One region of the Rhizobium sp. 05N49 genome, then DNA from elsewhere that is predicted to be linked to it. Evidence: predicted binding sites of a transcription regulator. Region 1 holds the regulator's gene; each other region holds the start of a gene.
The links. The regulator PhoB, encoded in region 1, activates phosphate uptake and scavenging genes when phosphate is short. The targets are predictions, from matches to a motif close to TGTCATNNANCTGTCAT.
Positions count from the first base shown of each region.

Region 2: the regulator PhoB is predicted to act here: its motif matches at 3,539-3,555, upstream of phnG (phosphonate C-P lyase system protein PhnG).
Region 3: the regulator PhoB is predicted to act here: its motif matches at 4,093-4,109, upstream of AC1DF8_RS04805 (DUF1045 domain-containing protein).
Region 4: the regulator PhoB is predicted to act here: its motif matches at 3,043-3,059, upstream of pstS (phosphate ABC transporter substrate-binding protein PstS).

Region 1 covers NZ_JBFTME010000002.1:479,298-486,945, forward strand. Annotated here, with positions in the region: gene pstB (phosphate ABC transporter ATP-binding protein PstB) at 1-773, shown strand, start outside; gene phoU (phosphate signaling complex protein PhoU) at 818-1,531, shown strand; gene phoB (phosphate regulon transcriptional regulator PhoB) at 1,660-2,343, shown strand; gene AC1DF8_RS06590 (pyrroline-5-carboxylate reductase) at 2,477-3,265, opposite strand; gene AC1DF8_RS06595 (GcrA family cell cycle regulator) at 3,565-4,095, opposite strand; gene AC1DF8_RS06600 (acetylornithine transaminase) at 4,521-5,720, shown strand; gene argF (ornithine carbamoyltransferase) at 5,766-6,683, shown strand; gene AC1DF8_RS06610 (Hsp33 family molecular chaperone) at 6,775-7,648, shown strand, end outside.
Region 2 covers NZ_JBFTME010000002.1:135,092-142,739, reverse strand. Annotated here, with positions in the region: gene AC1DF8_RS04880 (ABC transporter ATP-binding protein) at 1-1,162, shown strand, start outside; gene dapB (4-hydroxy-tetrahydrodipicolinate reductase) at 1,181-2,005, shown strand; gene AC1DF8_RS04870 (2,3-bisphosphoglycerate-dependent phosphoglycerate mutase) at 2,028-2,663, shown strand; gene phnF (phosphonate metabolism transcriptional regulator PhnF) at 2,735-3,472, opposite strand; gene phnG (phosphonate C-P lyase system protein PhnG) at 3,625-4,101, shown strand; gene phnH (phosphonate C-P lyase system protein PhnH) at 4,101-4,709, shown strand; gene AC1DF8_RS04850 (carbon-phosphorus lyase complex subunit) at 4,714-5,820, shown strand; gene AC1DF8_RS04845 (alpha-D-ribose 1-methylphosphonate 5-phosphate C-P-lyase PhnJ) at 5,817-6,692, shown strand; gene phnK (phosphonate C-P lyase system protein PhnK) at 6,689-7,465, shown strand; gene phnL (phosphonate C-P lyase system protein PhnL) at 7,470-7,648, shown strand, end outside.
Region 3 covers NZ_JBFTME010000002.1:125,458-133,105, forward strand. Annotated here, with positions in the region: gene AC1DF8_RS04785 (DNA translocase FtsK) at 1-1,017, shown strand, start outside; gene AC1DF8_RS04790 (GrpB family protein) at 1,033-1,539, opposite strand; gene phnN (phosphonate metabolism protein/1,5-bisphosphokinase (PRPP-forming) PhnN) at 1,558-2,154, opposite strand; gene AC1DF8_RS04800 (alpha-D-ribose 1-methylphosphonate 5-triphosphate diphosphatase) at 2,154-3,293, opposite strand; gene AC1DF8_RS04805 (DUF1045 domain-containing protein) at 3,307-4,002, opposite strand; gene phnE (phosphonate ABC transporter, permease protein PhnE) at 4,141-5,487, opposite strand; gene phnE (phosphonate ABC transporter, permease protein PhnE) at 5,495-6,460, opposite strand; gene phnD (phosphonate ABC transporter substrate-binding protein) at 6,528-7,436, opposite strand; gene phnC (phosphonate ABC transporter ATP-binding protein) at 7,525-7,648, opposite strand, start outside.
Region 4 covers NZ_JBFTME010000007.1:257,196-264,843, forward strand. Annotated here, with positions in the region: gene AC1DF8_RS16710 (cupin domain-containing protein) at 199-543, shown strand; gene AC1DF8_RS16715 (bifunctional diguanylate cyclase/phosphodiesterase) at 693-2,819, shown strand; gene pstS (phosphate ABC transporter substrate-binding protein PstS) at 3,176-4,198, shown strand; gene pstC (phosphate ABC transporter permease subunit PstC) at 4,287-5,264, shown strand; gene pstA (phosphate ABC transporter permease PstA) at 5,267-6,124, shown strand; gene pstB (phosphate ABC transporter ATP-binding protein PstB) at 6,175-6,933, shown strand; gene AC1DF8_RS16740 (cytochrome P450) at 7,018-7,648, opposite strand, start outside.

The DNA of each region.
Region 1 (7,648 bases):
AGAAAATGAGCAACGTTCCGTATAAGATGATCGGTCAGGATGTCTCCGTTTATTACGGCGAGAAGCGTGCGCTTTTCGATGTCAATCTGAACATCCGCGAAAACACCGTGACCGCGCTGATCGGCCCCTCGGGCTGCGGCAAGTCCACCTTCCTGCGTTCGCTGAACCGCATGAACGACACGATCGACGGCTGCCGCGTGACCGGCAAGATCACGCTCGACACGGATGATATCTACGATCCCGATATCGACGTCGTCGAACTCCGCGCCCGCGTCGGCATGGTGTTCCAGAAGCCGAACCCGTTCCCGAAGACGATCTATGAAAACGTCTCCTACGGCCCGCGCATTCACGGTCTGGCAAAGTCCAAGGCCGACCTCGACCAGATCGTCGAGACCAGCCTGCAGCGCGCCGGCCTCTGGAACGAGGTCAAGGACCGCGTGCATGAATCCGGTACCGGCCTTTCCGGTGGTCAGCAGCAGCGTCTGTGCATCGCACGCGCTGTCGCCGTCAGCCCGGAAGTCATCCTGATGGACGAGCCCTGCTCGGCGCTCGACCCGATCGCGACTGCAAAGGTCGAAGAGCTGATCCACGAGCTGCGTGAAAACTACACGATCGTCATTGTGACGCATTCCATGCAGCAGGCCGCGCGCGTATCACAGCGTACGGCCATGTTCCACCTCGGCAACCTGGTCGAGGAAAACGATACTGACAAGATGTTCACCAATCCGGACGATCCGCGCACCCAGGACTATATCATGGGCCGGTTCGGCTGATTTTGGCAATGTGAAGCCTTCCCGATTTTCGAGGACAAAGCCCCATGGCATCGACACATATTTTTTCCGCCTATGACGACGATCTGAAGTTCCTGTCCCGGCGCATTTCCGAGATGGGTGGTCTTGCCGAACAGATGGGCGCCGACGCAATTCGCGCGCTGGTCAACGGTGACACCGCACTCGCTCAGAAGGTCATTTCCGACGACGTGATCCTCGATCACGCTGAACGCGAGATCAACGACAAGGCGATCGTCACGATCGCCCGCCGCCAGCCGATGGCCTCCGACCTTCGCGAGATCATGGGTTCGATCCGCATCGCCGCCGACCTCGAGCGCGTCGGCGATCTCGGCAAGAACACGGCAAAGCGCGTCATCGCGGTGCAGAGCACCGGCGTTCCGCGCAAGCTCGCCCGCGGTCTCGAGCATCTCTCCGAACTGGCGCTGGTCCAGCTTAAGGAAGTGCTCGACGTCTACACCAATCGCTCGGCCGACAAGGCCAAGTCCATCCGCGAGCGCGACGACGAGATCGACGCGATGTACACCTCGCTGTTCCGCGAACTCCTCACCTACATGATGGAAGATCCGCGCAACATCACGAGCTGCACGCATCTTCTCTTCTGCGCCAAGAACATCGAGCGCATCGGCGACCACGCGACCAACATCGCCGAGACGATCTACTACATGGCAACCGGCGCCCAGCCGGAGGGCGAGCGTCCGAAGGACGACAGCTCCAATACCGTTGGTGCGGTCACGGAGTAATCCGGACCTGCCGATTGCGTGCGCGCCCCGTCGGGGCGCGCAAGGGTCGCAGCCAATTCCGAGTCTTGCATGGTCCCTTGCTTAAATCACCCCCGGTTTAAGGATCATGCATTAGGAGACTGACACGCATGATCCCAAGAGTTGCAGTTGTTGAAGATGAAGAGGCGCTGAGCGTGCTTCTCCGCTACAACCTCGAAGCCGAAGGTTTCGAGGTGGATACGATCCTTCGTGGCGACGAAGCCGAAATCCGGCTTCAGGAGCGCACGCCGGACCTGCTCATCCTTGACTGGATGCTGCCGGGCGTTTCCGGCATCGAGCTCTGCCGCCGGCTGCGCATGCGGCCGGAAACCGAGCGCCTGCCGATCATCATGCTGACGGCGCGCGGTGAAGAGAGCGAGCGCGTTCGCGGTCTTTCGACCGGCGCGGACGACTATGTCGTCAAGCCCTTCTCCACGCCGGAACTCGTCGCCCGCGTCAAGGCGATGCTCCGACGCGCCCGTCCCGAGGTGCTCTCCACCGTTCTGAAATGTGGTGATATCGAGCTCGATCGCGAAACGCACCGCGTCCATCGCAAGAGCCGCGAAGTCCGCCTCGGCCCGACCGAATTCCGCCTGCTGGAATTCCTGATGTCCTCGCCGGGCCGCGTCTTCTCCCGCTCGCAGCTTCTCGACGGCGTCTGGGGCCATGATATTTACGTGGACGAGCGCACCGTCGACGTCCATGTCGGCCGCCTGCGCAAGGCGCTGAATTTCTCCAACATGCAGGATGTCATCCGCACCGTGCGCGGCGCGGGATATTCCATGGAAGCTTAAGCTTAATCCGAGTGATCGGAGGTCCAGACGGGTCGCTCGCTTGCCGGGCGGCCCGTTTGTCTATCTGGCACCCCTAGCTCCTTACGAAAGCCGACACCAGGCGCCGAAAGCGAACCTCGAAAGGATCTGCTTTTTACAGACGGATGCGCACAAGAATTCGATCAAGAGCCTTTTGCAGAGCCGCAGTGCCGCCAAACGCACGAAAGTCTTCGAGCACCTGTTCGTTCAATCCGCCCTTGGTCGAATGCTCGCCGATGAGTTCATCGAAACTCGCGACAGGTTTTGAACGGGCAGCATGGGCGAGGCCGGAAAACAATTGACGGAGGTAGGCGTCGCCAGCCGTTCCCGAGAGCCCCTTGCTCTGCAGCCAGGTCGACGTCGCGTCCAGGATGCCGAAATAGCTGGCCATCAGGCAGCTCGCCACCGCGAGAAGTTCGAACTCCTGCTTGTCTTCAACCTGGATCGCCGTTCCGAGCGCCGAAAAGAGGGTGTGGGAGACCTCGTCGGGCGGGTAGATCGCAGTCGCCCCCTGGAGATCGGCGACGAACGGAAGTGGAATTGCCAGGCTCAGGCGAACCGGCCGATCGATCCACGCCAGCAGTTGATCCATTGGCGTAGCCGCGACAAAGCTGATGACATGGTGGCCCGGCCGAAATCGAAGCGAGCGGATGACCTCCTCGGCAATTTGCGGCCTCACTGCCAAAAATACGAGATCGGAGCGGTCGAGAACATCCTGGTTGCCCACAGCGATAGACACATTCCCGTTTGCCGCCGCGAGCCGGGAGGCGACGCCTGCGTTACGAGGTGACAGCGCGATGGGTGCGTCGCGAAACGCTGTCTTGCCCAATCCGGTGACGACAGCCTCGGTAATCGTGCCCGCCCCGACGAACCCCATTGTCATCCGCTTTGGATCGATCTCCATTGGCACCCCCAAGCGACTATGTGCGCCGTGCTACTCGACCAGAATACCGCATCTGTATCAGAATATCGCGCTACAGCGCTATGACCCACCGGTCCATGCCAGCCCTGGGGCTGAAACGCATCGATGGTCTTGGCCACATAAGTTCGTATTGTCAGGCAGGTGGATGCAGGCAGAGATCGGCCTTCCGCAGATCGTGGTCAGGAACCGTTTTCCGCCGTTCCTGTGCCGGCTAAAAAATCACCCCTCCGCGCAAGGCGAGGAGGGGTGATGATACATCGCGTCTGTTGGAAGATCGCGGATTAGGCGACCCGGACAGCCTTGCGGCGTTCGCTCACCGGCTGATAGGCGAGACGCTGGTGGTAGTTGCAATAGGGCGATGAATCCGGGGAGTCGCAGCCGCAGAAGTAGAAATCGTCCTTCAGCGGATCGCCGACCGGCCACTTGCAGGTGCGCTCCGTCAGTTCCGTCAGGCCGAGGCGGCGCGAAATAGGCACGACCACGTTTTTGGCCGGCACGTATTCCATTTCCTCGACCGTTTCGATCTCGATCTCTTCCTTCAGCATCGTTGCGCCCTGCTGGCGCGTCACGGTGCGGGTGGCGATGCGAGATGCATAGTTCGGGGCGCGGGGCGCAGAGGTGTTGCGCTTGGGCGCACGCGCCGTGGTTGCGGTTCCGCCGGCCTTGGCGCGGCCGGGAAGACTGAGCCGGTGAACCTTGCCGATAACAGCGTTTCTACTTACTCCGCCAAGTTGCGCAGCGATCTGGCTGGCACTCAGTCCCTCCGACCAAAGCTTCTTGAGCTTTTCGACACGCTCGTCTGTCCAGTTCATGCCCTGTCTCCACCTTTCGCGTTGGTGATGGCAGAATCCCTCACCGTTGCCTCGGAAGCCTCCGAAGCAAGAAACGCCTGATCAATTTTGGTGACTAGTTCCGCCGCATGCAGTCTAGTAATTGAACTTTAACCTAGTGTGAGCCTGACTCTGTGACAAGAGTCGCAGGAATCCGATGAATCCGAATTCGTAGTTTTCCCCAACTTGCTTCCCGGGAGAGTCATTTCTGCAACATTAGCTGTTGATAGACCTGTAATGCGGATTGCAGGCTTGACGCATGCGCTAAATCCTCAGTTTTGTTGACATTGCAGTGCGAAAAGTAAATAGTGCTTCAGGCCGCCGAAAGGCGGCATTTTTAATTTTTCGGACCTGGTTTTCTTAGCCGGAGTCCGTTGCCTCAGAGCCTGATTGAAGGAGATCGCGCCATGGCTGAAGCCTCGCCGCTTTATGATACCTATTCTCGTGCCCCGCTGCGGTTCGAGCGAGGTGAAGGCGTCTGGCTGATCACCGAAACCGGCGAGCGATATCTGGATTTTGGCGCGGGCGTTGCCGTCACCTCTGTCGGACACGGCAATCCGCATGTCGTGGCTGCTCTCAGGGATCAGGCTGACAAGGTCTGGCACCTCTCCAACGTCTATGAGATCCCCGGCCAGGAGAAGCTTGCCAACCGCCTGACCGGGGCCACCTTCGCCGACAAGGTGTTCTTCACCAATTCCGGCGCCGAGGCGCTCGAATGCGCCATCAAGACGGCGCGCCGCTACCAGTTCTCCAAGGGTCATCCGGAACGTTTCCATATCATCACCTTCGAAGGCGCCTTCCACGGCCGCACGCTGGCGACGATCGCAGCCGGCGGCCAGGAAAAATATCTCGAAGGTTTCGGCCCCAAGACCCCCGGTTTCGACCAGGTTCCTTTCGGCGATGTCGAGGCGGTACGTGCCGCGATTACCGACAAGACGGCCGGCATCCTCATCGAACCCGTGCAGGGTGAAGGTGGCGTGCGCCCGGTGACGCCTGAATTCATGAAGGCGCTCCGCCAGCTCTGCGATGAGCATGGTCTGCTCCTCATTCTCGATGAAGTTCAGACCGGCGTCGGCCGCACCGGCAAGCTCTTCGCCCATGAATGGTCGGGTGTCACGCCCGATATCATGGCTGTTGCGAAGGGCATCGGCGGCGGCTTCCCGCTCGGCGCCTGCCTCGCGACCGCAGAAGCAGCCTCCGGCATGAAGGCCGGCACGCATGGTTCCACCTATGGCGGCAATCCGCTGGCCATGGCCGTCGGCAACGCGGTTCTCGATGTCATCCTTGCCGAGGGCTTCCTGCAGCACGTGCGCGATGTCACCCTGGTCTTCCGTCAGGGCCTTGCCTCGCTCAAGGATCGTTATCCTGATGTGATCGAAGATATCAGGGGCGAAGGTCTGCTGCTCGGCGTCAAGGCTGCCATCCCCTCGGCGGAACTGCTGAAGGAAATTCGCGCAGCACACCTTCTGGCGATCCCGGCGGGCGACAATGTCATCCGCCTGCTGCCGCCGCTGGTCGTAACCGCCGAGGAGGCGCGCGAGGGGCTTTCCCGTCTCGAACGCGCTGCCGAAAGCATCCGTGCCGCCAAGGTCAAGAAGACCGCTTGATAGGACATTGCCCCGCCCGCTGGCGGGCGTAGCAGGTAACGAACAATGGCTTCCCCCAAACACTTTCTCGATCTCTCCGCAGTCACCGCTTCCGACCTCAGAACCATCATGGACGATGCCAAGGTGCGAAAGCAGGCATTCAAGGCCGGTTCCGCCGACAAGCCGCTCGCCGGCAAGATGCTGGCCATGATCTTCGAGAAACCGTCGACCCGCACCCGCGTCTCCTTCGACGTCGGCATGCGCCAGCTCGGCGGCGAGACGCTGTTCCTGTCGGGTACTGAAATGCAGCTCGGCCGCGCCGAGACCATCGGCGACACGGCCAAGGTCCTGTCGCGCTATGTCGATGCCATCATGATCCGTACGACCGAGCACAGCCGGATGCTGGAGCTAGCCGAGCATGCCACGGTGCCCGTTATCAACGCCCTGACCGATGACACCCATCCCTGCCAGATCATGGCTGATATCATGACCTTCGAAGAGCATCGCGGCCCGATCAAGGGCAAGACGATCGCCTGGACCGGCGACGGCAACAACGTGCTGCATTCCCTCGTGGAAGGGGCTGCCCGTTTCGGCTACCGCATGAACATGGCGGTACCCCTTGGTTCCGAGCCGAAGGATCACTATCTGAACTGGGCCCGCAATGAGGGCGCCGAAATCATGCTTTACCATGATGCTGACCGTGCGGTCGCCGGCGTCGATTGTGTGGTGACCGATACCTGGGTCTCCATGAATCAGGAACATCGGGCCCGTGGTCACAATGTCTTCCAGCCTTATCAGGTCAATGCGCATTTGATGGCGCAGGCCGGCAAAGATGCATTGTTCATGCATTGCCTTCCCGCCCACCGCGGCGAGGAGGTGACGGATGAGGTGATCGATGGCCCGCAGTCCGTGGTCTTCGATGAGGCGGAAAACCGTCTTCATGCGCAGAAGTCGATTCTTGCTTGGTGCCTGGGCGCGATCTGAACCATAATCGGATGTCGCGAGTCCAAAACTCGCGGCTGCGCAAGCAGCCGGTGCGCTAGCCGGCTGCTCTGACAGAACAGGAGTGAAAGCCATGGCAGAAGCTGCCGCCGCCCTCGGCGAGTTCGATTTCGCCGGCGATGATCATGTCGTCCCCTTCCAGGTGGAAGGGCTGGATGTGCGCGGTCGCGCCGTCCAGCTCGGCCCGATGCTGGATTCGATCCTCGAGCGCCATCACTATCCCATGCCCGTCGCCCGCCTTCTGGCGGAAGTGGTGGTGCTCACCGTGCTGCTCGGCACCTCGCTGAAGTTCGAGGGCAAATTCACGGTCCAGACCAAAAGCGACGGTCCCGTCGATCTACTGGTCGCCGATTTCTCCACGCCGGAAAATGTCCGGGCCTACGCCCGCTTCGATCAGGCCTTGCTCGACAAGGCGATTGCAGCAGGCGAAACGGAGCCGGAACAGCTGCTCGGCAAGGGCGTGCTCGCCTTCACCATCGACCAGGGCAAGTTCAGCCAGCCCTATCAGGGCATCGTCGCGCTTGACGGTACCTCGCTGGAAGACATAGCCGGTGTCTATTTCCGCCAGTCGGAACAGATCCCGACACGTGTGCGCCTTGCCGCTGCCGAACTCTTCGACCGCGACGAGAACGGCAAGCCGCGTCACCGCTGGCGGGCAGGGGGCCTCGTCGCCCAGTTCCTGCCGGAAGCGCCGGAGCGTATGCGCCAGCCCGATCTTCATGGCGGCGATGGCGACACGGCTACGCGCGCCCATGTTGAGGATGATGCCTGGACGGAGGCCCGCTCGCTCGTTGAAACGGTCGATGCTGACGAACTGACCGATCCGCAGGTCGGCACGGAACGCCTGCTCTTCCGCCTCTTCCACGAACGCGGCGTGCGTGTCTACGATCCGCGGGCGGTCTTCGATCGTTGCAGCTGTTCGCGCGAAAAGATCGGCGGCGTGCTGA
Region 2 (7,648 bases), 340 kb from region 1:
CCATGTTCTCGGCGCCATGCAGGAGACGATTCAAGGCATTTCCATCGTCAAGGCCTTCACGATGGAAGAGGCACTTGAAAACAAGGTCAACAAGTTGATTTCGGCGGCCGAAGGCAGGGCGAACCGCATAGCGCGGCTTTCCGAACGCACCTCGCCGCTGACGGAGAGCTTTGCCGGATTCGCCGTTGCGAGCGTGCTTGCCTATGCGGCCTACCGCTCGATCTACCAGGGCGTACCGCCGGGTGCCTTCTTCTCCTTCGTCACGGCGCTGCTGCTCGCCTATGATCCGGCCCGTCGCCTTGCCCGCCTGCAGGTTCAGATGGAGCGCGCCGTCGTCAACGCCCGAATGATCTACGAGTTGCTCGACATGGAACCGCGTCAGCGCGAATTACCGGATGCAAAGCCACTTGTCGTGACCGAAGCAAAGATCGAGCTGCGAAACGTCTCGTTTGCCTATGGCAATGAAAGCGTGCTGAACACGGTGACGCTGACGGCAGAGGGCGGAAAAACGACAGCACTTGTCGGCCCGTCGGGCGCCGGTAAGTCCACCGTCATCAGCCTCATTCCCCGCTTCTACGATCCGCAGGAAGGCCAGATCCTGATCGACGGGCAGGATATTGCGCATGTGACCAAGCAGTCGCTGCGCCAGCAGCTCGCCTATGTTTCGCAGCAGCCCTATCTCTTCGAAGGCACGATCCGCGACAATATTCGCTACGGCCGTCCGGAAGCGACGGATGAAGAGATCGAAAAGGCGGCGCGGCTTGCCTATGCGCATGACTTCATCGTTTCCCAGCCCCAGGGTTATGACACACCCGTGGGCGAAAACGGCGTGACACTGTCAGGCGGGCAGCGCCAGCGGCTTTCGATCGCCCGTGCCTTGGTGCGCAACGCGCCGATCCTGCTTCTCGACGAAGCGACCTCGGCGCTCGATACGGAATCGGAAGCAGCCGTGCAGAAGGCGCTCGACGAGGCCATGACCGGCCGCACGGTCGTCGTCATCGCTCATCGTCTGTCCACCGTGGTGCGCGCCGACAAGATCATCGTGATGCAGCAGGGCCGCGTCGTGGAAGAAGGCAATCACGAGACGCTTGCGAAGGTCAGCGACGGTCTTTACGCTCGCCTCAATAATCTGCAGAGGCCTTCGGCTTCTGATTCATACTGATCAGGATGATGGACTGACATGAGCGACGCTGCGATGAAACTGGTTGTGGTCGGAGCGGCGGGGCGCATGGGGCAGACGCTCATCCGTCTCATCCATTCCATCGATGGTGTTACGCTGCATGCAGCGGTCGAGCGGCCGGGCTCTCCTTTCATCGGCAAGGATGCCGGCGAAATATCAGGGCTCGGTCCCAACGGCATCATCATCGGCGACGATCCGCTGGCAGCGTTCCTGCATGCCGAGGGCGTGCTGGACTTTACGTCACCTGCCGGCTCCATCGAATTTTCCGGTCTCGCCGCGCAGGCCCGTATCGTTCATGTCGTCGGCACGACCGGCTGCTCGCAAGAGGACGATGCGAAGATTGCGGCGGCTTCGCGCCATGCCCGCATTGTCAAATCCGGCAATATGAGCCTCGGCGTCAACTTACTTAGCGTTCTCGTGCAGCAGGCAGCCCAGGCGCTCGATCCTGTCGACTGGGACATCGAAATCCTCGAAATGCATCATAAGCGCAAGGTCGACGCACCCTCCGGCACGGCATTGCTGCTCGGCGAGGCGGCAGCGAAGGGCCGCAATATCGATCTTGCCGCGAAATCCGTACGCGTGCGTGACGGCCATACCGGCGCGCGGGAAACCGGTACGATCGGCTTTGCGACATTGCGCGGCGGCTCCGTCATCGGCGAGCATTCGGTGCTCTTTGCCGGCGAAGGCGAAACCGTCACCCTTTCGCACAGCGCAACCGACCGTTCGATTTTCGCGCGTGGCGCCATCAAGGCAGCGCTTTGGGCGCGCGACAAGAAACCGGGGCTCTATTCCATGCTCGACGTTCTCGGGCTTTCTTCCCATTGACCATTTCTCGGAGGCATTTTTCATGAGCGGTACCCTCGTCCTCGTTCGCCACGGCCAGAGCGACTGGAATCTCAAGAATCTTTTCACCGGCTGGAAGGACCCTGATCTGACCGAGCTCGGCATCCAGGAAGCCACGACCGGCGGCCAGGCGCTTGCCGACTATGGCATCAAGTTCGATATCGCCTTCACCTCCGCGCTGGTGCGCGCGCAGCACACCTTGAAGCTCGTCCTCGACAAGGTCGGCCAGCCTGATCTCGAGACGATCCGCGACCAGGCGCTGAACGAGCGCGACTACGGCGACCTCTCCGGCCTCAACAAGGACGATGCCCGCGCCAAGTGGGGCGAAGAGCAGGTGCATGTCTGGCGCCGCTCCTATGACGTTCCGCCTCCGGGCGGCGAAAGCCTGCGCGATACCGGCGCCCGTGTCTGGCCTTATTATCTGACGGAAATCCTTCCGCGCGTCCTGCGCGGCGAAAAGGTGCTGGTTGCCGCGCACGGCAATTCGCTGCGTTCGCTGGTCATGGTTCTCGACAGGCTCACCCGCGAGCAGGTTCTGTCGCTCAATCTCGCGACCGGCGTGCCGATGGTCTACAAGCTGAAGGCAGATTCGACCGTCGCTTCCAAGGAAGTGCTTGGGGACATGTCCGGCGCGCATTGAGCGAGATCAGGCATTGATAAGGTTCAAGGCCGGGCTCGCGCCCGGCCTTTTCGTTTTCAGTTCTCGCCATTTTAGTTTTCGATGGTGAACTGGACGCGGTCGGCGGCAAAACGGCTGATGGAATATTGCACCGGCACACCTTCCAGATCGGTGTTCATCGCCTTGGTGATCAACAGCACGGCGCCCGGTGTCAGCTCGAGATCGGCGATATCGCCGGCGTCGGCGTGGGTGGCAGTGATCTCCGTCGTGGCGCGCACATAATCCGACAGGCCAAGTGCCGCGAAAGCCTTGGTGATGGACTCAGTCTTCCTGTAGATCTCGCCGATGCCGGCAAAACGCGCGGCAGGGAACCAGCTCGTCCCGCGCGCGACAGGCCGTTTATCCGCATCACGCACCGTTTCCAGCCGGATGACCGGCGTGCCCTCGGCCACGCGCAACCAGCGGGCCACTTCGGCATCGGCCACTTCTTCTGCATGGCCGAGCAGGAGCGCGTGTGTCTCGCGTGCCTGATCTCTGAGACCGTCGGTGAAACGGGTACGGCGGCTGATCGGAAAATTCAGGCGCTCCTTGCGCTCGATCAGCGTGCCGCGGCCCTGCACTGCGCGCACGATGCCTTCCTGGGCAAGGGCTGCGAGTGCGCTGCGGACGGTATGCCTGTTGACGCCGAACTGCAGCGCCAGAACAGTTTCCGGCGGCACCATGCCCGTTTCGTCGTAGGCGCCACGGCTGATCGCCTCGCGGATCCTGTCGGCGATCTGCCGCCACAGCGCCACCCCTGTCTGCCGCTGTACCTGCTTTATTCCTGCCATTGCACCCCTGCCAGCTTATTTTCCGCCCGAATTCATCTTCGGGCTCGGCCAATTTCGGTCGCGCCATGTCACACGCTTGTCACCTCGCCGATTTAGGGATAGGTATAGCTTGTATGGTTGTCTATATCAATAGACATTTCAAGGAAAAGATGATGACGGCAGCGGAGAAGACGGTAGCTGCGGCGCGAACGGATGACGGGCGTAAACGCACCGTCGATCTGCTCGCCCGCGCCGAGACACAGGAATTGCTGGCAGCGTGGGATGCGCTGGCGGAAAAGCCGGTCTTTCAGCCGGTGCGTGGCCCGGAAACCGGCCTCGTCATGGTCCGCGGCCGCATCGGCGGCGGCGGAGCGCCCTTCAATCTCGGCGAAGTGACGGTGACGCGCGCGACGCTGCGCCTCGCCTCCGGTTCCGTCGGCCATGCGCAGGCACTTGGTACCGACCGTGAGAAGGCGCGGCTTTCAGCCATCTTCGATGCGCTCTGGCAGGAAGAGGCGACCAAGAGCTTCGTCGAAGAAAACCTGCTTTCGCCGATCGCTCGGCGGATCGGCGACGACGTCAACCGCAAGGCTGAGGAAACGGCTGCGACCCGCGTCGATTTCTTCACCATGGTCCGGGGAGAAGATTGATGAGTGCCAAGACCGATGTTCTGACCGGCGGCTTTGTCGAGCCGGTCTTCCAGGCCCAGAGCGTGTTCAAGATGCTGATGGACGGCATGGCCCGGCCCGGCACGATCCAGACCGTAACACCCGACATCGTGCCACCGGCACCACTCGGCATTGCCGCCGGCGCGATCGGCCTGACGCTCTGCGACCATGACACCCCGGTCTGGCTTTCCGCGGGGCTTGCCAAGTCGGCGGTTCCGCAATGGCTCGGCTTCCACGCCGGCGCACCTATGACCACCGAAAAGGCCGAAGCGCGCTTCGCCTTCGTGGAAGCCGGCATGACGCTTTCCACCTTCGGCCTGTTTGCATCAGGCACGCAGGAATATCCTGATCGTTCCACGACTGTCGTGATCGAACTTGCCGATCTCGAAGGCGGCCGCCGGCTCGCCCTGATGGGACCGGGCATCCAGAGCGTGGCCGAGATCGCACCGGTCGGCCTGCCGGAAACCTTCTTGCGCCTCTGGACGGAAAACCGCGCGCTTTTTCCGCGCGGCGTCGACATCGTGCTGACGGCGGGCAAGCGCTTCCTCTGCCTGCCGCGCACCACCAAGATCACAGCAACGGAGATCTGAGCTCATGTATGTTGCCGTCAAGGGTGGCGAGGCCGCCATCGCCAATGCTCACCGCCTGCTCGCCGACCGCCGGCGTGGCGACCGCTCGGTGCCGGCCATCGGCATCGAGCAGATCGTCGAACAGCTGGCGCTCGCCGTCGACCGCGTCATGGCCGAAGCCTCGCTCTACGACCGGACGCTCGCAGCCCTTGCCGTGCGCCAGTCGCGCGGGGACATGATCGAGGCGATCTTCCTGCTGCGCGCCTATCGTACGACGCTACCGCGCTTCGGCTATTCGAAGCCGCTCGACACCGCCAAGATGCAGATCGAGCGCCGTATTTCAGCGACCTATAAGGATCTTCCGGGCGGGCAGCTGCTCGGCCCGACCTTCGACTACACGCACCGCCTGCTCGATCCCTCGCTGCTTTCGGATGAGGCCGTGGAAGAGCCGGCGCTGCGGGAGGCGGAGAGCGGCCGCGTCATGCGCGTTTCCGAGATCCTCGGCCAGGAAGGGCTGATCGAGAACGACGGCGAACTGCCCGAGGACCACGAGACGGGCGACCTGACGCGCGAGCCGATGGAGTTCCCGATGACCCGCGACCTGCGCCTGCAGGCGCTTGCCCGCGGCGACGAAGGCTTCCTTCTGGCGCTCGGCTATTCCACCCAGCGTGGCTACGGCCGCAACCACCCCTTCACCGGTGAAATCCGCATCGGCGAGGTCGAGGTGGAGTTCGACGTGCCGGAACTCGGCTTCGCCGTCTCTCTGGGACCTATCCAGCTCACCGAATGCCAGATGGTCAACCAGTTCAAGGGTTCGGCCAAGGCGCCGCCACAGTTCACCCGCGGCTACGGCCTGGTTTTCGGCCAGAGCGAGCGCAAGGCGATGGCCATGTCTCTCGTCGATCGTGCGCTGCGCGCCGAAGAGCTTGGCGAGGATATCACCGCGCCGGCGCAGGACGAGGAATTCGTCATTTCCCATTCCGACAACGTGCAGGCGACCGGTTTCGTCGAACACCTGAAGCTTCCGCATTATGTGGACTTCCAGGCCGAACTCGACCTCGTCCGCCGCATGCGCCGCGATTTCGAAACCGCCCGCGACAGCGGCGAGACCCAAAAGGAGGCCGCCGAATGAGTGATCTCGCCACCTACAATTTCGCCTATCTCGACGAACAGACCAAGCGCATGATCCGCCGCGCCATCCTGAAGGCGATCGCCATTCCAGGCTACCAGGTTCCCTTTGCCAGCAGAGAAATGCCGATGCCCTACGGCTGGGGCACCGGCGGCGTGCAGGTGACTGCGGCCATCATCGGGCCTGATGACGTTCTCAAGGTCATCGACCAGGGCGCCGACGACACGACGAACGCCGTCTCCATTCGCGCCTTCTTCCAGAAAGTCGCCAATGTCGCCGTCACGACCCATACCAAGGACGCGACGATCATCCAGACGCGCCACCGCATCCCCGAGGAAAAGCTCGGGACCGGGCAGGTTCTCGTCTACCAGGTGCCGATCCCGGAACCGCTGCGCTTCCTCGAACCGCGCGAAACCGAGACACGCAAGATGCATGCGCTGGAAGAATACGGCCTCATGCATGTGAAGCTCTACGAGGATATCGCCCGCAACGGCCGCATCGCCACGACCTATGCCTATCCGGTGAAGGTCAACGGCCGCTATGTCATGGACCCGTCGCCGACGCCGAAATTCGACAATCCGAAGATGCACAAGTCCGAGGCACTGCAGCTCTTCGGCGCCGGTCGTGAAAAGCGCATCTATGCGGTGCCGCCCTATACGGATGTCGTCAGCCTCGATTTCGAAGACCATCCCTTCGAGATCCAGCGCTTCGGCAAGCCATGCGCGCTCTGCGGCGCGGAGGAAGTCTATCTCGACGAGGTGATCCTCGACGACAAGGGCGGGCGCATGTTCGTCTGCTCCGACACCGACTATTGCGACGACCGCCGAGCACATGGACATGCCGGCGAAATGCTGGCCCGGGAGGCTGCAGAATGACCGAAACACCGCTTCTCAAAGTCAGCGACCTCTCGAAATTCTACGGCAACCGCATCGGCTGCAAGAATGTCTCCTTCGAGCTCTGGCCGGGCGAAGTGCTCGCCATCGTCGGCGAATCCGGCTCGGGCAAGACGACGCTGCTCAACTGCATTTCTACCCGGCTGATGCCGACGACCGGCAGCGTCGAATATCACATGCGCGACGGCAGCTACCGCGACCTCTACCACATGAACGAGGCCGAGCGCCGCTTTCTGATGCGCACCGACTGGGGCTTCGTGCACCAGAACCCGGCCGACGGACTGCGCATGACGGTCTCGGCCGGCGCCAATGTCGGCGAACGCCTGATGGCGATCGGCGATCGGCACTATGGCAAGATCCGCTCCACCGCAATCGACTGGCTGGAGCGCGTCGAAATCGACGCCGGCCGCATCGATGACCAGCCGCGCGCCTTTTCCGGCGGTATGCGCCAGCGCCTGCAGATCGCCCGCAACCTCGTCACCGGCCCGCGCCTCGTGTTCATGGATGAGCCAACCGGCGGTCTCGACGTTTCGGTGCAGGCACGCCTCCTCGATCTGGTGCGCGGCCTCGTCAACGATCTCGGTCTCTCGGCCATCATCGTCACGCACGATCTCGCCGTCGCCCGCCTCCTGTCGCACCGAATGATGGTGATGAAGGACGGCCACGTCATCGAGCAGGGTCTGACCGACCGTGTGCTGGACGACCCGCGCGAGCCGTATACCCAGCTCCTCGTTTCCTCGATCCTGCAGGTTTAAGAAAATGGCAACGCCTCTCGTCGTTTCAGAAGTCGCCAAAAGCTTCACCATGCACCTGCGCGACGGCCTCAAGCTGCCGGTCGTCTCGGATGTCTCCTTCTCGGTGGCATCGGCCGAATGCGTCGTGCTCGGTGGCCCATCGGGCATCGGCAAAAGCTCGCTGCTCAAGATGATCTACGGCAA
Region 3 (7,648 bases), 350 kb from region 1:
CTGTCGCTGCTCTACCGCATGACGCCGGAACAGTGCCGCCTCATCATGGTCGATCCCAAGATGCTGGAACTCTCCGTCTATGACGGCATTCCGCATCTGCTAACGCCCGTCGTCACCGATCCGAAGAAGGCCGTCATGGCATTGAAATGGGCGGTGCGCGAGATGGAGGAGCGCTATCGCAAGATGTCGCGTCTCGGCGTGCGCAATATCGACGGTTATAATGGCCGCGTCTCCCTGGCCCGTGAGAAGGGCGAGACCATCCATATCATGGTCCAGGTCGGCTTCGACCGGCAGACCGGTGCGCCGATCGAGGAACAGCAGGAGCTGGACCTTGCACCGATGCCCTACATCGTCGTCATCGTCGACGAAATGGCCGACCTGATGATGGTTGCCGGCAAGGAGATCGAAGGCGCGATCCAGCGGCTTGCGCAGATGGCGCGTGCTGCCGGCATCCATCTCATCATGGCGACACAGCGTCCTTCGGTTGATGTCATCACCGGCACGATCAAGGCGAACTTCCCGACCCGCATCTCCTTCCAGGTGACCTCGAAGATCGACAGCCGCACGATCCTCGGCGAACAGGGTGCCGAACAGCTGCTTGGCCAGGGCGACATGCTGCATATGCAGGGTGGCGGCCGCATCTCCCGTGTCCATGGTCCCTTCGTTTCCGATGCCGAAGTCGAGAAGGTCGTGGCACACCTGAAGACGCAGGGTCGGCCGGAATATCTCGATACGGTCACGGCCGGCGAGGATGAAGAAGCCGAGGACGAAGAGGACGGCGCCGTCTTCGACAAGAGCGCCATGGGTGCCGAGGATGGCGACGAGCTTTACCAGCAGGCCGTCAAGGTCGTCCTGCGGGACAAGAAGTGCTCGACCTCCTATATCCAGCGCCGCCTCGGCATCGGCTACAATAGAGCAGCTTCGCTCGTCGAGCGCATGGAGAAGGAAGGGCTGGTCGGTCCGGCAAACCATGTCGGTAAACGCGAGATCGTCTCGGGCCGCGGCGACAACGAATAATCGGAGCGCGGCTGGCTATCCTTCTTCGGAGGCCAGCCGCAGCGTCTCGAGCACGAAGTTACGCTTGCCGCCGGTATAATAATCCCAGTCGTCATTGGCCTCGCCCATGAGTTTCATCTTAAGGGCGGCATAGGCGTTCGCGCGCTCCGCGTGCGAGCGTAGATAGTCCCGAAACGCGAGCCGGTCTCGCAAAACGACATTGTTCGCCGAGCAGAGATATAGTCGTGCGCCGTAGAAGCCCTTGCCGCCGGTGAAGGTCCAGGTCTGCTGCTGGTATTTGTCGCCATGGAAGGTGAAGGCGCCAAGCGATTCTACGCGCTCGATTGCTTCGGGAAGCACATCCGCATTAGCGAAGGCAGCGTGCAGGTCGATCTTCGGCTTTGCCGCCAATCCGGGCACCGATGTGCTGCCGACGTGATGAAAGACGGGGGCGAGATCGGCAAGAAGCGGCTCCAGTTCGCCGACGATCCGGCGGAAGAGAGACGGCCATTCCGGGTCATAGTGGACGACACGAATGGCCATTCTCGTTTCCTGCCTCGTTTAGACGATTTCCTTCAGGAAGCCATCCAGGATGTCGACCATCTTGCGCTCGGCCTCTTCCAGCGAGCCGCTATTGTCGAGCTCCACGACATCGTAATCGCCGCGCACCGTCAGCGGGCCGCGTGCGAGGCGGGCCATGATGTCCTCGTGCGTCTCGCGGCCGCGCGCCTCCAGGCGGCCGGCCAGCACTTCGGGGCGGGCCGTAACATTGATGACCTTTAGCCGCGGGAAAGCAGCCTGGAAACGGTGCAGGGCCGAGCGCGAGCCATTGGCCACGACGAGGTGACCCCTGGAAAGTGCAACGGAAACCTCCGCCGGAATTGCATATTTCAAGCCGTGCGCCTCCCACCAGACGGCAAAGGCACCAGACTGCTCCATCGATGCGAAACCGGCATCCGAAACGGCGAGGTGATCCTCCCCACCGGCATCGCCATCGCGAGTGATGACACGGCGGGCAAAATGCACGTCTTCGCGGCGATCGAAATGCCGGGCCGCAAGGTTCATCAGCGTGTCCTTGCCGGCCCCGCTCGGGCCGACGACGACGACCATGATGCCGCGTTCGGCGCCAGCGCCCGGATGGGGTTCGTGTGACATCATCATGCGACACGGCGTCCTTCACGCCAGACGGATCGCGTCACCGGCACGCCATGTGAACGGTGGACGCGGACGAGATCGGCACGCAGGCCGGTTGCGATGCGGCCGCGATCGTTGAGGCTGACGGTGCGTGCTGGCGTTGCCGTCACCATTGCAATTGCCTTCGACAAGGTAATGCCCTCGACCTCGTCGGCAAGAATGAAGGGCGCATGCAGCAGGCTGAGCGGCACATAGTCGGACGAAAGCACGTCGAGAACGCCGAGCTGCGCTAAATCACGCGCGGCGATATTGCCGGAATGCGACTTGCCGCGCACGATGTTCGGCGCGCCCATCAGAACGCTCATGCCGTTCTCGTGCGACAGCCGGGCTGCGTCGATGCTTGTCGGGAATTCGGCCAGGCGAACGCCGTTTTCGATCGCCTCATCGACATGGGCAGATGTGGCATCGTCATGGCTTGCGACAGTGATACCGCGTTCGGCGCAGACCTTCGAGATCGCGTCGCGATTTGGCGTCGAATTGCGATCGGACTCGGCGATGCGTCTGGCGCAGAAGCGGGCAAACTCCTCATCGGAAAGACCGCGCTTCTTCTGATAGTAGAAGATGTACTGGTCCATTGTCTGGAACTGGCGCTGGCCCGGCGCATGGTCCATCAGCGAGACGAGACCGACATAAGGATCGTTTTCGAAATCGGCGAAGTGCTGCAGCACGTTGTCGGCCGAAACCTCGCAACGCAGATGGAGGAGATGTTCGGCACGCAGGCGCCCTTCCTTTTCGGCGGACTGGATGGCATCGGCCATCTCGCGCATCTCACCGTGCTCGAAGCCACCGTCTTCGTCAGCACCCATGCGCAGGCAGTCGAAGACCGTTGTGATACCCGAAGTGACGATCTGCGCGTCATGGGCCTGGATCGCCGCCGTCTTGTTCCAGCGGATGCCCGGACGCGGCGAATAGTGGCCTTCCAGATGGTCCGTGTGCAGCTCGACGAGGCCCGGAATGATGTAGTCGCCCTCAAAGTCTTCGCCGGCTACCGAAATGCCTTTTGAAATATCGGCGATCTTGCCGTCGCGTATCAGGATAGAGCCCGAAAGGATGTCGTCCTCGAGTACGATACGGGCATTTGAAAGAACGGTTTCTTTGCTCATGTCAGGAAATCTTTCAGCTTTTGGCGCCAGCAAGAGGCAGCCATGTGTGGACTTTGAAAGGCGCGCCGCGCGCCTCCTCGCTAAAGACGGCGAGGCCGGAAATGTGAAGCGGCCTGCCGGTAAAAGCTGCAAAACGCTCCGTCAGGATCGCCTTCATCACTTCCGCGCGCTCTTCCGGCACCTGACCGGTCAACGTCATATGGAAGCCGAAGTCATCCATGACATATGGATAGCCCCAGCGCATGAGATTATTGCGCTGGCTCTCGGAGAGCCTTTCCGGTTTGCGCCTGATAATGTCGGCCTCGGAGAGTGCCGCCCGGAATGGCTCGAAAGACTTTACCACCTTTGCGGCGAAATCCTGAAGCGGCTGGTGCAGCGAACCCGGAACAAGTGCGAAGAAGCGACCGAGCTGGCCGAGCACCAGCTCGGGGATTTCAAAGGCCGGCGTCTTGGCGGCAAAATCTTCGACGACCGCCATCAGGTCCTTTTCGGTCACGGAGGAGGCAAGCTCGAAGGGCGCCTTGATCGTCGCGTGGAAGCCGTAGCGGCGCGGATCGGCGGTCAGTTCGAATTGTTCGTTTGACGGCAATGTCTTGTATTCGGGTGCAGGATAGGTCTCGCCGGTAAAGGCATTGCGGCCGAGCCAGACAGAGGCCGCATCCGTCAGGGAATCATCCTTGGACGGCGAAAAATAGAGAGCGTAGCGCAAGGCTTTTATCCTGGAGATCGTCCGAATGGGGAGCGCAATGTGCATTGATTTGGCGGTGAACCGCAAGCACGCTCCGGCTAAAAGATTTCCATGACAGAATGATGATGACGGCGGGCCGTCATCATCATTTGATCGGGCTTAGTGGCCGGCCTTGGTGCCCATCAGGCGATGGCGCAGTGCATTCGATGCGGTATCGAACAGGAAGACAACGATCAGGATCAGGATGACCATGTATGCGACGTTTTCCCAATTGGAATTGGTGCGCATGGCTTCCCAGAGCTTGAGACCGATACCGCCGGCGCCAACGGCGCCGATGATCGTCGCGCCGCGTACGTTCGATTCCCACTGATAGAGCGTCTGGCTGACGATAACAGGGACGATCTGCGGCATGATGCCGTAGCGATGCACCAGCACGGTCGAGGCGCCCGTCGACTTCACGCCTTCGCGCGGCTTGTTGTCGATATTCTCGAGACCTTCCGAGTAGAGCTTGCCGAGCGTGCCTGTCTCCGTGAGGAAGATGGCGCCGGAACCGGCAAGAGGACCGGGGCCGAAGGCGCGCGTCAGGAACAGCGCCCAGATCAGCATGTCGACCGAACGCAGGAAGTCGAAGAAGCGCTTCAGGGCCTGATTGAGGAACCTGTTTGGCGTGATATTGCGCGCTGCCATGAAGGCGAGCGGGAAGGCCGCGAGCGAACCGAGCAACGTGCCGAGGAAGGCCATCACGATCGTCTGGAACAGCTTGGTCCAGACATCGCCATGCTGCCATTCGCTGTTGTTCCAGATATCGTCGAAAGCGAGCGACAGGTTCGACTGATCGGGATGGATACGCGGGCCGGAGACGATGAGACTGATGACCTCGCTTGCCGGCTTGTCGAAGAACGGCGACTGCGTATCGAAGACGAAGTTCGCCCAGCCGATAAATCGCTTGCGCACTTTCACGCGGTCGACGGAAATGCTGACATCCCCTGCAAAACCAAGATTGGCAAGCACGTTGTCGTCATAGACCGTCATCCAGCCCGGAACCGGACCGACGACTTTCGGTGCGCCGCTGCTGACATCGACCGGCACCGTCATGCCATGGGCAACGATCGTCGTCTGGCTCTTGCTGACCGTCACTGTGCGGCCGCTGCCGCTGACGAGAACCGTGATGCTGCCATCCGTGTTGGTTTTCAGCCAATCCGGATGCGGATCGTCGCCAAGCGGTGAGAAGCGTGGATAGCGCGTCTGGATCGTGCCATCGTCCTGGATACGGAATTCCGGCTGCACGTCATAGCTGATCCACTGGCTCATATAGATGCCGAAGCGTTCCCAGTGGGCTTCGGCGATGAGCTTCGGCAGGTCGAAAAACCAGACGGCATAAAAGCCGTAGAGGATTGTCGCGAGCACAATGAGGAGACCGCCGAAACGCTGGCGGAAGGACTTGTGAAAATATTCCGGATAGCGCGTTTCGATCTCATGCATGCGGTTTGCGTCGATGACCGTCATGGCAGCCTCAATGTTGCAGGAGGAAGGCGTGTTCGCCGACGAGCCGGCGGCGCAGCCAGGCGGAGAACTGGTCGACAGCGACAATCGTCACGAAGAGCAGCAGCACGAGCGCCACGGTCTTCGCGCCGAAACCGCGGGAAATGGAAAGCTTGAGCTCTTCACCGATACCGCCGCCGCCGACAGCGCCGATGATGGTCGAAGCGCGCACGTTGATCTCGAGGCGCAGCAGCGCATAGGACGCATAGTTCGGCATGACCTGCGGCAGAGCGGCGAAACGCACGCGCTCCAGCCAGTTCGCGCCGACGGCGCGCATGCCTTCGTCCGGTTTCATGTCGATGTTTTCAGCAACTTCATAGAAGAGCTTGCCGAGTGCGCCGATCGTGTGGAGCGTGATCGCGATAATGGCGGCCACCGGTCCGATCGAGAGGATCGCCGAAAACAGGCCAGCGATGACGATTTCTGGGAAGGCGCGCAGGAATTCCATGATGCGCTTGGTAAAGATGCGCAACGGCCAGTTCTTCGTCAGATTGCGTGCCGCAAAGAAGCTGAGCGGAACGGCGAAGATGAAGGCGATGATGGTCGAGACGAGCGCGATATTGATCGTGACGATCATCAGCTCGAAATACTCAGGAATGTAGAAGCTGCCCCAGACATAGACGCGGCCATTGGCGAAATTATATTCTTCGCCACCCTTGTCGTTCGGGCTCGCAATATCGAAAAGCGCGCGCCAGACATCGGTCCAGTCTTTCGGGATAAGCCAGCTCAGGAAGTCGAACAAATGCGGCAGGCGTTCGAAGAAGTGACCGGCATTGCTCTCGTCGGCAAAGCGTACGGAGCTGACGAAGGCGGCGATGAGGATCACCAGGCCAAGGGCGGTATAGAAACGCCGCCTGGCGATCATCCTGTCCCAAGCGGTGGCGATTTCCTTCGCGCTCTGCATCGGCACATGCGGCTGTGTATCGGCAATAGTCATGAACGCCTCGCCTGGTCACAAGAAAAGGGGCGGCCGTTGCCGGCCGCCCCGTATACGGATGGTGCAATCAGCCGCCGATAGCAGCCTTACGAACTTCTACGACAGCGTTGTAGAAGTCGTGCTTGACCGGGGCGTAGCCCTTGTAGTCGCCGCCTTCGATAGCTGCGAAGCACTTGTGGTCCTTCTCCGGCAGGGCCGTGAAGAAGGCGGTGAGCTTCTTCTGCCACTCTTCGCCGAGAGCGTTGCGAACGACGAGCGGGCCGTTCGGGATCAGCGGCGAACGCCATACTTCAACGAGCTTGTTCGGGTCGACGGCGCCCTTGTCGACTTCCTTGCGGAAGGTACCGGAGGTGTAGCCGTCCTTGAAGTCGCCGATGCCCGACGAATCGTCAACAGCAACGTCGACCTTGCCGTCGTAAGCAGCGAGCAGGTTGTTCTCGTGGCCGCCGTTGAACTGCGTGGAAGCGAAGAACTTGTCGTTCGGTATGCCCGTGTCCTTCGGGATCTGCGTCAGCGGAACGAGATAGCCCGAGGTGGAATCCGGATCGGCGTAGCCGAGCTTCTTGCCCTTGGCGTCCTTGATCGTCTTGATGCCGGAAGACTTCAGGGCGAGACCGATCGAGTAGTAACCCGTGGAGCCGTCCTTCTGCTGCGTCGTCAGGATCGGCGTAACAGCCTTCGGGTCCTTGATGTAAACGGATGCGTAGCCGGAAGCGCCGAGTTCAGCGAAGTCGAGCGTGCCGCCGAGGAGGCCCTGGATAACGCCGTCATAGTCGGCGGCCGGGAAGAGCGAAACCTTCTCGAAGCCGAATTCCTGCTTCAGGTGGTCTGCAAGGCAGGCATAGTTGCGCAGGCGGTCGGTTTCGTTTTCGCCGCCGAGGATGCCGACGCGGAATTCCTTGAGGTCAGCGGCATTGGCAGCGCCGGCTGCGAGCGACAGGATCGCCGTAGCCGCAAAAAGTGCTTTCTTCAACATGGGTTCTCTCCTGAATGACCGGGCGCCCGGTCGTTTTGGTACGAAGAAATCTGCCCTTGACGCGGGCATTCGATCGCGGCCGCCCCTCTCACAGACCGGCCAGCGCCAGCGGTTGGGTGCCGGCGGATTGGTTTTCGGCTCCTTCCGGAGCGATATTGATTGCGGTCGAGGTCATCGTTTCGTCGATGCCCGCACCGTCCTTGTCCGTGCCA
Region 4 (7,648 bases), on a different contig from region 1:
CGCCAGGCGAAGAAGACGGAGTGTCCTCCGCAGCAAAGGTTTGCAATTTTGCAGCCTGCGTTTGTTGGGATACAGCCATAGGATCAGCGTGCGATTCGAATAGAGTCGGGGCGATGGTCGGCGAGTTTTTGACTCTGCCGATGTCGCTCTTTTTGTGCTTAATCTTTGCCGCGAAGGACACTGAAGGAAAGGCTGACCATGGCAAACGCGATCTCCTTCGATATCGGCGGCGTCGAACCGGAAGTCGGCGCTCCCGCAGCCGAACGCATCATTTCGGGTAATCCGCAATTTCGCACCTGGAATCTCGAGGAGGCCGAGGGCGGCCTCTACGCCGGCATCTGGGAGGCAACACCCGGCAAGTGGCGGATCGTCTACGAGGAGTGGGAATATTTCAGCCTGCTTTCCGGCTATTCGATCGTGACCGAGGATGGCGGTGAGCCGGTCCATCTCAGGGCCGGCGACCGCCTTGTCCTGAGGCCGGGCTTTAAAGGAACCTGGGAAGTCGTTGAAACGACTCGCAAGGATTATGTGATCAAGGTTTGAGCGCCGGGCCGGATAGAAGGTTTTTGATCCTTCTTATTAAGAGTGCCTACATCATCAAATGCTAAAGCTCATCTGCAGCGCATTGCGGACATGATGTCTCCTGCCGTCACCAAAGACATGCCCTTGCAATTCATCTTTTTGGGATTTGCATGTCGTCGAATCTTGCGCGTAGACGCGGTCGGTCTCAGACGTCTTCCATCATTGCGACAACCGTATGCTTCCTTGTCGTCGCTCTCGCGCTGACAGGCCTCATGGCCCATGTCGTCGTCGCGATGACACGATCTGCAAACGAGATCGACGATGCCAGGGCCACGCGCGCCGCCAGCGCGGCGATCGCAGCTCTTGTCAATCGCTTGAGCGCGACAACCACGGATAACGCCGTATGGGATGATGCCTATAAGGCGATCTCGTCTCCAGGCGCGGCGGACTGGGCCTATGAAAACTGGGGTAAAACAACCGCGGATTACCCGCTCTATGACGGCGCGGTCGTAATCGGCCCCGATCAATCTTCGATCGTCTCCGCATATGCCAAAGGTAAGCCTTTCCAGCCGAGCGCCTTTTTCGGCGAGGGCTTTTTCCAGCAGATCAACAAGGCTGCCGATGCCGGACAGGCGCCGGTGGTCAATTTCATCCGGACCGAAACGGGCATCGCGCTAATCGTATCGCAGGCAATCCAGCCTTTCACCGCAGAAGGCGACCTTCCGAAGCTGAGTGTGCTGAGCCTCTACAAGGATCTCACGCCGGAAGTTCTCGACATTCTTTCGGGCGAACACGAACTCGACGGATTGCACCTTGCGACCGCGCCGGAGCCAGGCCTGCTGAACACACCCATCACGGACATGCAGGGCGGTGTCATCGGCCATCTTGTGTGGCCGAGCAAAGCGCCTGGCAGCGCCGTGTTTCACCAGGTCTATCCCTACATATCGGCCGCCATCATTATCCTTGTGATGTTCTTGGGGGGCGTTCTTCTGGTGGGCGCTTCCGAGGCGCGGCGCCTGCGCCAATTGGCACAAGCAGCGATTTTCGAAGCGAACCACGATAGCCTGAGCGGCCTGTTGAACAGGCAAGGGCTTCTCTCACTGCTGGAAGAAGTGCAGGGCACTGATCTTGCGCAGCCCCGGCTCTATCTGGTCGATCTCGATGGGTTCAAGGCTGTCAACGACGCATGGGGGCATGCGGTCGGCGATGACCTTATCCGGATCGTTTCGAACGCCCTGGTCGCCTGCCACCCTGAAGTCGTCGCTGCGGCCCGATTGGGAGGCGACGAGTTTGCGCTGGTGCAGATTGGGTCTGCCGCGCCTGGAGAGATAGAAGCGACTATTCTGGCGCTGTTCGCCGAGCCCTTGAAAATCGATGGGCGGACGATCGAAGTTGGCGCAAGCATCGGCACTGCCGCGCTTGACGGAGACTTATCGCCCTTGGAGCTTCTCCGCAGGGCGGATATGGCGCTTTACCGCGCCAAGGAAAATGGCAGGGGCCGAGCGATCGAATACGACCCGGAGCTCGATCGAGAGCGCCAGAAGGTCGCCGAAATGGAAGCTCTGTTGAAGAGCGCCATCAGCGACGGTGTGATCGAAGCCTTTTTCCAGCCTCTCGTCTCTGCTGCGACAGGCGCTGTCACGGGCCTTGAAGCACTGGCGCGCTGGCGAACCCCGACAGGAAACATAAGCCCGGAGATTTTCATCCCGCTCGCCGAAAGGTGCGGTCTCATCGATGCGCTAGGCACCCTCATGCTGAAAACATCGATCGAGCATGCCAAGAACTGGCCCGGCCTGGCATTGTCGGTCAACGTTTCACCGGTCCAGCTCTGCAATCCGGAATTCGCCGCCGAAGTGATCTCGCTCCTGCAGGGCCTCGATTTCGATCCGAAGCGCCTGACATTGGAGATCACCGAAGGTGTTCTCATGACAAATCCGGACCAGGCCCGCCGGTCGATAGATCATCTCAAACAGGTTGGCATAAAATTCGCGCTTGATGACTTTGGCTGCGGCTATGCGAGCATCGGCGCGTTGCGGCAGTTCGGCTTTGATCGAATGAAGATCGACCGTTCGCTCGTATCCGCCCTCGACCAAAGCTCGAATGGTGCCGATGTACTTCGGGCAACCATCTCCCTGGCGACCGCGCTACAGATTCCGGTCACCGCGGAAGGCATCGAAAATGCGCACCAGGCTGAGATCCTGCGGGAGGCGGGCTGCGATCAACTGCAAGGCTATCTGATCGGAAAACCGATGTCGGCACTCGACATATCCAGCAAGCTCCGGGAGCATGCAGCGTGATGCCAGGCAGATCGCGCCAGCGCTCTGGCTGCCGTTCGGCTTGGGAGCAATTCGACGTCTGAAAGCGACATTTTCAGGCATTGCTGCGGCAATCGACCGCAGCCCTGCGGCAATAGGGCCGCACCTCCTTCGGTAAGGCCCTGTTAACGCGCGATTCATTCGGAAGGTCAGTGCCTTCAGCGGCTTATGCACAGCTTTGCATGTCGCGGCGCCTGCCTCCGGCTGTCATCAAACTGTAATAATAGACGCCTAGCCCGCCTTCCCGTGACGAGGAAATTCAGCGCTCTCGACAATGGACACCCCCTCCATGGCGCCGGACCTCGTCGTCCTCTAGTTCCATCAGGGAAGAGTCGCAAATGCTCACCAAGAAACTTCTTTCGGCCTGCCTCGGCGCTGGCCTGGTTGCCGCTCTGGCAGTCTCGGCCTCCGCCGCTGACATTACCGGCGCTGGCTCCACCTTCGTCTATCCGGTCCTTTCGAAGTGGTCCGCGGACTACAACAAGGAAACCGGTGACAAGCTGAACTACCAGTCGATCGGTTCGGGCGGTGGTATCGCCCAGATCAAGGCTGCCACGGTTGACTTCGGCGCTTCCGATGCCCCGCTCAAGCCGGAAGACCTGACGGCTGGCGGCTTCGGCCAGTTCCCGCTGGTTGTCGGCGGCATCGTTCCCGTCATCAACGTCAAGGGGATCAAGTCAGGCGAATTGAAGCTTTCGGGCAAGGTTCTCGCCGACATCTACCTCGGCAACGTCACCAAGTGGAACGACAAGGCAATCGCCGACCTGAACCCGGGCCTGAAGCTGCCCGACAGCCAGATCGCTGTTGTTCACCGTTCAGACGGCTCGGGCACGTCCTTCAACTGGACGAACTTCTTCTCGAAGGTAAACCCGGACTGGAAGTCGAAGGTTGGTGAAGGCACCGCGGTCAACTGGCCGGTCGGTATCGGCGGCAAGGGCAACGAAGGCGTTGCCGCATACGTCACCCGCGTCAAGGACTCCATCGGCTACGTCGAATACGCCTACGCCCTGCAGAACAAGCTGCCCTTCGTTCTGGTTCAGAACGCTGCCGGTCAGTATCCGAAGCCGAATGCCGAGAGCTTCTCGGCTGCCGCTGCAAGCGCAGAATGGGGCAAGGCCCAGGACTTTTACCTGATCATGACTAACKCTCCGGGCGAAAAGGCCTGGCCGATCACGGCAACCACCTGGGCCATCATGTACAAGGAGCCGAAGGACGCCGAGCGCTCCAAGGCTGCTTTCTCCTTCTTCAAGTGGGCTCTCGAAAAGGGCCAGAAGGAAGCGTCTTCGCTCGACTACGTTCCGCTTCCGGACACGCTCGTGAAGCAGATCGAAGACTACTGGACGGCTTCTTTCAAGAGCTGATCCTGACGAAACTGCGGTCGGGGCGGGAAGCTTTGCTTTCCGCCCCAAATGCCTTTGACACCCCCTCAAAGCAGCAGAGCGTACGGATATGAGCGAAGCATTGGCATCGCTGCCCGCCGACATCGCGGGCGTGAAGCGCCGCGACGGCGCCGCAGGCGATCGTATTTTCTTTTGGATAGTTTTGGGCTGCGGCCTGTTTGTTCTCTTCGCCCTGCTGGCAGCGGCGGTCTCCATGGCCATGGGCGGGCTTCTCGCCTTCCGCACGTTCGGCTTCGGCTTTCTGACCGGCACTGAATGGGACCCGGTTGCCGAGCGGTTCGCGGGTCTCGTGCCGATCTACGGCACGCTGGTGACCTCGGCGCTCGCCATGATCATCGGTGTTCCCGTCAGCCTCGGTATTGCGGTGTTCATCACCGAAGTTGCGCCGCGCTCCGTTCGCGGCCCGATCGGCGGCGCTGTCGAGCTTCTCGCCGGTATCCCCTCGATCATCTACGGCATGTGGGGTCTCTTCACCTTCGCGCCCTTCATGTCGGATTACATCCAGCCGGTGCTGATCGACTGGCTTGGCCCGATCCCGCTGATCGGCGCGCTGTTTTCGGGGGCTCCGCTCGGCATCGGCATGCTGACCTCGGGCATCGTGCTGGCGATCATGATCATCCCCTTCATCTCCTCCGTCATGCGCGACGTCTTCCTCGTCGTCCCCGCACAGCTGAAGGAATCGGCCTATGCGCTGGGCTCGACCAAGTGGGAAGTGGTGCGCGACATCGTCATTCCGCATACCCGCACAGCCGTCGTCGGCGGCATATTCCTCGGCCTCGGCCGTGCGCTCGGCGAGACCATGGCGGTCACCTTCGTTCTCGGCAACACCCACAATATCGCTGTGTCGCTGATGGAGCCTGGCACCTCGATTGCCGCAACGCTTGCCAACGAGTTTGCAGAGGCTTCGGATGACCTCTACCGGTCGTCGCTCGCAGCACTCGGCCTGATCCTCTTCGTTGTCACCTTCATTGTCCTGGCTGCTGCCAAGCTGATGCTGGTGCGTATGGCAAAGCAGAGGGGAGAGTAATCATGGCTACCTATTCCGGTTCGCTCTACCGTCGGCGCCAGCTCAGCAGCGCCATCGCTCTGACGCTCTGCGGCATCGCCACCGTGCTTGGCCTCGTCTTCCTTGTCTGGATACTCTGGACAACGCTGATCCACGGCCTGTCCGCCCTGAGCCCCACGCTTTTGACCGAAATGACGCCGCCGCCTGGTGAAGATGGCGGCGGTCTTGCCAACGCCTTCATGGGCAGCCTGCTGATGGTCGTGCTTGCTGTTGTCATCGGCACGCCGATCGGGGTGCTCGCCGGCACCTACCTGTCGGAATTCGCCCGCGGCAAGAAGCTCGGCGAGGTCATTCGCTTCGTCAACGACATCCTGCTCTCGGCGCCCTCAATCATCATCGGCCTGTTCGTCTATGAGCTGGTTGTTCGCCCAACGGCACGTTTCTCCGGCTTTGCCGGCGGCATCGCGCTGGCTTTCATCTTTCTGCCGGTCGTGGTGCGCACGACCGACGAGATGCTGCGGCTGGTTCCTGACGTGATGCGCGAGGCAGCCCTGTCGCTCGGCATCCCGCGCTGGAAGGTCACGGTCAACGTCCTCTATCGCGCCGCGTCGACCGGCATCCTCACCGGTATCCTTCTGGCGATCGCCCGCATTTCCGGTGAGACCGCGCCGTTGCTGTTCACGGCTCTGAACAATCAGTACTGGAGCCTCGATATGTCGCAGCCGATGGCGAACATCCCCGTGGTCATTTTCCAGTTCGCCATGAGCCCCTATGAGCAATGGCAGAATCTTGCGTGGGCCGGTGCCTTCGTGATGACGGCCGTCGTTCTAATCCTGAGCGTCGTATCGCGCTCCGTTCTGAACCGAAAAGGTGGGAAATGATGCTTCAGTCCCAAGACACTTTCGACGCCGCCAGCAAGTCGGAAAAGCCGATGGCCAAAGACAAGATCGCTCTCGAGAAAGTCAATTTCTATTACGGCGACGCCCACGCCATCAAGGATGTGAGCCTGAGCTTCCCTGAGCGCCAGGTTTCGGCCCTGATCGGTCCGTCGGGATGCGGCAAGTCCACGCTGCTGCGCATCCTGAACCGTATCTACATGCTGTATCCGAAGATGCGCGCCACCGGCTCGATCAAGCTCGACGGCAAGAATATCCTCGACCCGAGCTTCTCGATGAACGAGCTGCGCGCCCGCGTCGGCATGGTCTTCCAGAAGCCTGTGCCGTTCCCGATGTCGATCTATGACAACATCGCCTATGGCATTCGCCACCACGAGCGCCTCAACAAGGCCGACATGGATATCCGCGTCGAACAGGCGTTGCGGCAGGCCGCCCTCTGGGATGAAGTCAAGGACAAGCTGAAGGGCAGCGGTCTCGGCCTTTCCGGCGGCCAGCAGCAGCGTCTTTGCATTGCCCGCGGGGTAGCACTGCGTCCGGAAGTTCTGCTGCTCGACGAGCCGACCTCGGCCCTTGACCCGATCTCGACTGCCAAGGTGGAAGAGCTGGTCGCGCAGTTGAAGGGCGAATTCACGATCGTCATCGTTACCCACAACATGCAGCAGGCAAGCCGCATCTCCGACAACACCGCCTTCATGTATCTCGGCGAGCTGATCGAATATGGCCCGACCACGCAGATCTTCCAGTCGCCGAAGGTCAAGCGTACGGAAGATTATATCACCGGCCGCTACGGCTGATACGACATTCCCTCTGCGGAAACGAAAACGGCCGGCATGCGATGAGCATGGCGGCCGTTTCTTTCGTGATATCGGAAAAATGGCTTACCAGGCGAGATCCAGGCGGTCGAGGCCGTGGAAATGATAGACGTCCTTGACGACGGGCGTCTTCGCAAGCTTGAGCCCCGGCAGGCGCTTGAACAGGATCGGCAGCACGACATTGAGCTCCAGCCGCGCCAGCGGCGCGCCGATGCAGAAGTGGATGCCGGCGCCGAACGAAAGATTGGGCGCCTCGTTGCGGTCGGGCTTGAAGGCGAGGGGATCGCTGAATTTCGCCGGATCGAGATTGGCGGCCGCCAGGATCATGCTCACCTTGTCGCCGCGCCTGAACTCTATGCCGTCGATCTCGGCAGGTTCCAGCGCCCATCGCTGGAAGATGTGGACCGGCGCGCAGATGCGCAGCGATTCCTCGACGGTACGCTCGGTGGCGGTTTCGTCACGGAAAAGCTCGGCCGGATCGTAGTCGCTGTCCAGAATGACGCGCACCGAATTGCCGATCTGGTGGACCGTTGCCTCATGGCCGGCGTTGAGCAGCACGATGGTCGTCGAGACGAGCTCGTCTTCCGTCAGGTACTGGCCCTTGTGCTCGGTATGGATCATATGGGTCAGCAGGTCGTCGCGCGGTTCGGCCCGGCGCTCGGCAATGACCGTCTTCACATAGTCGGAAAATTCCCGT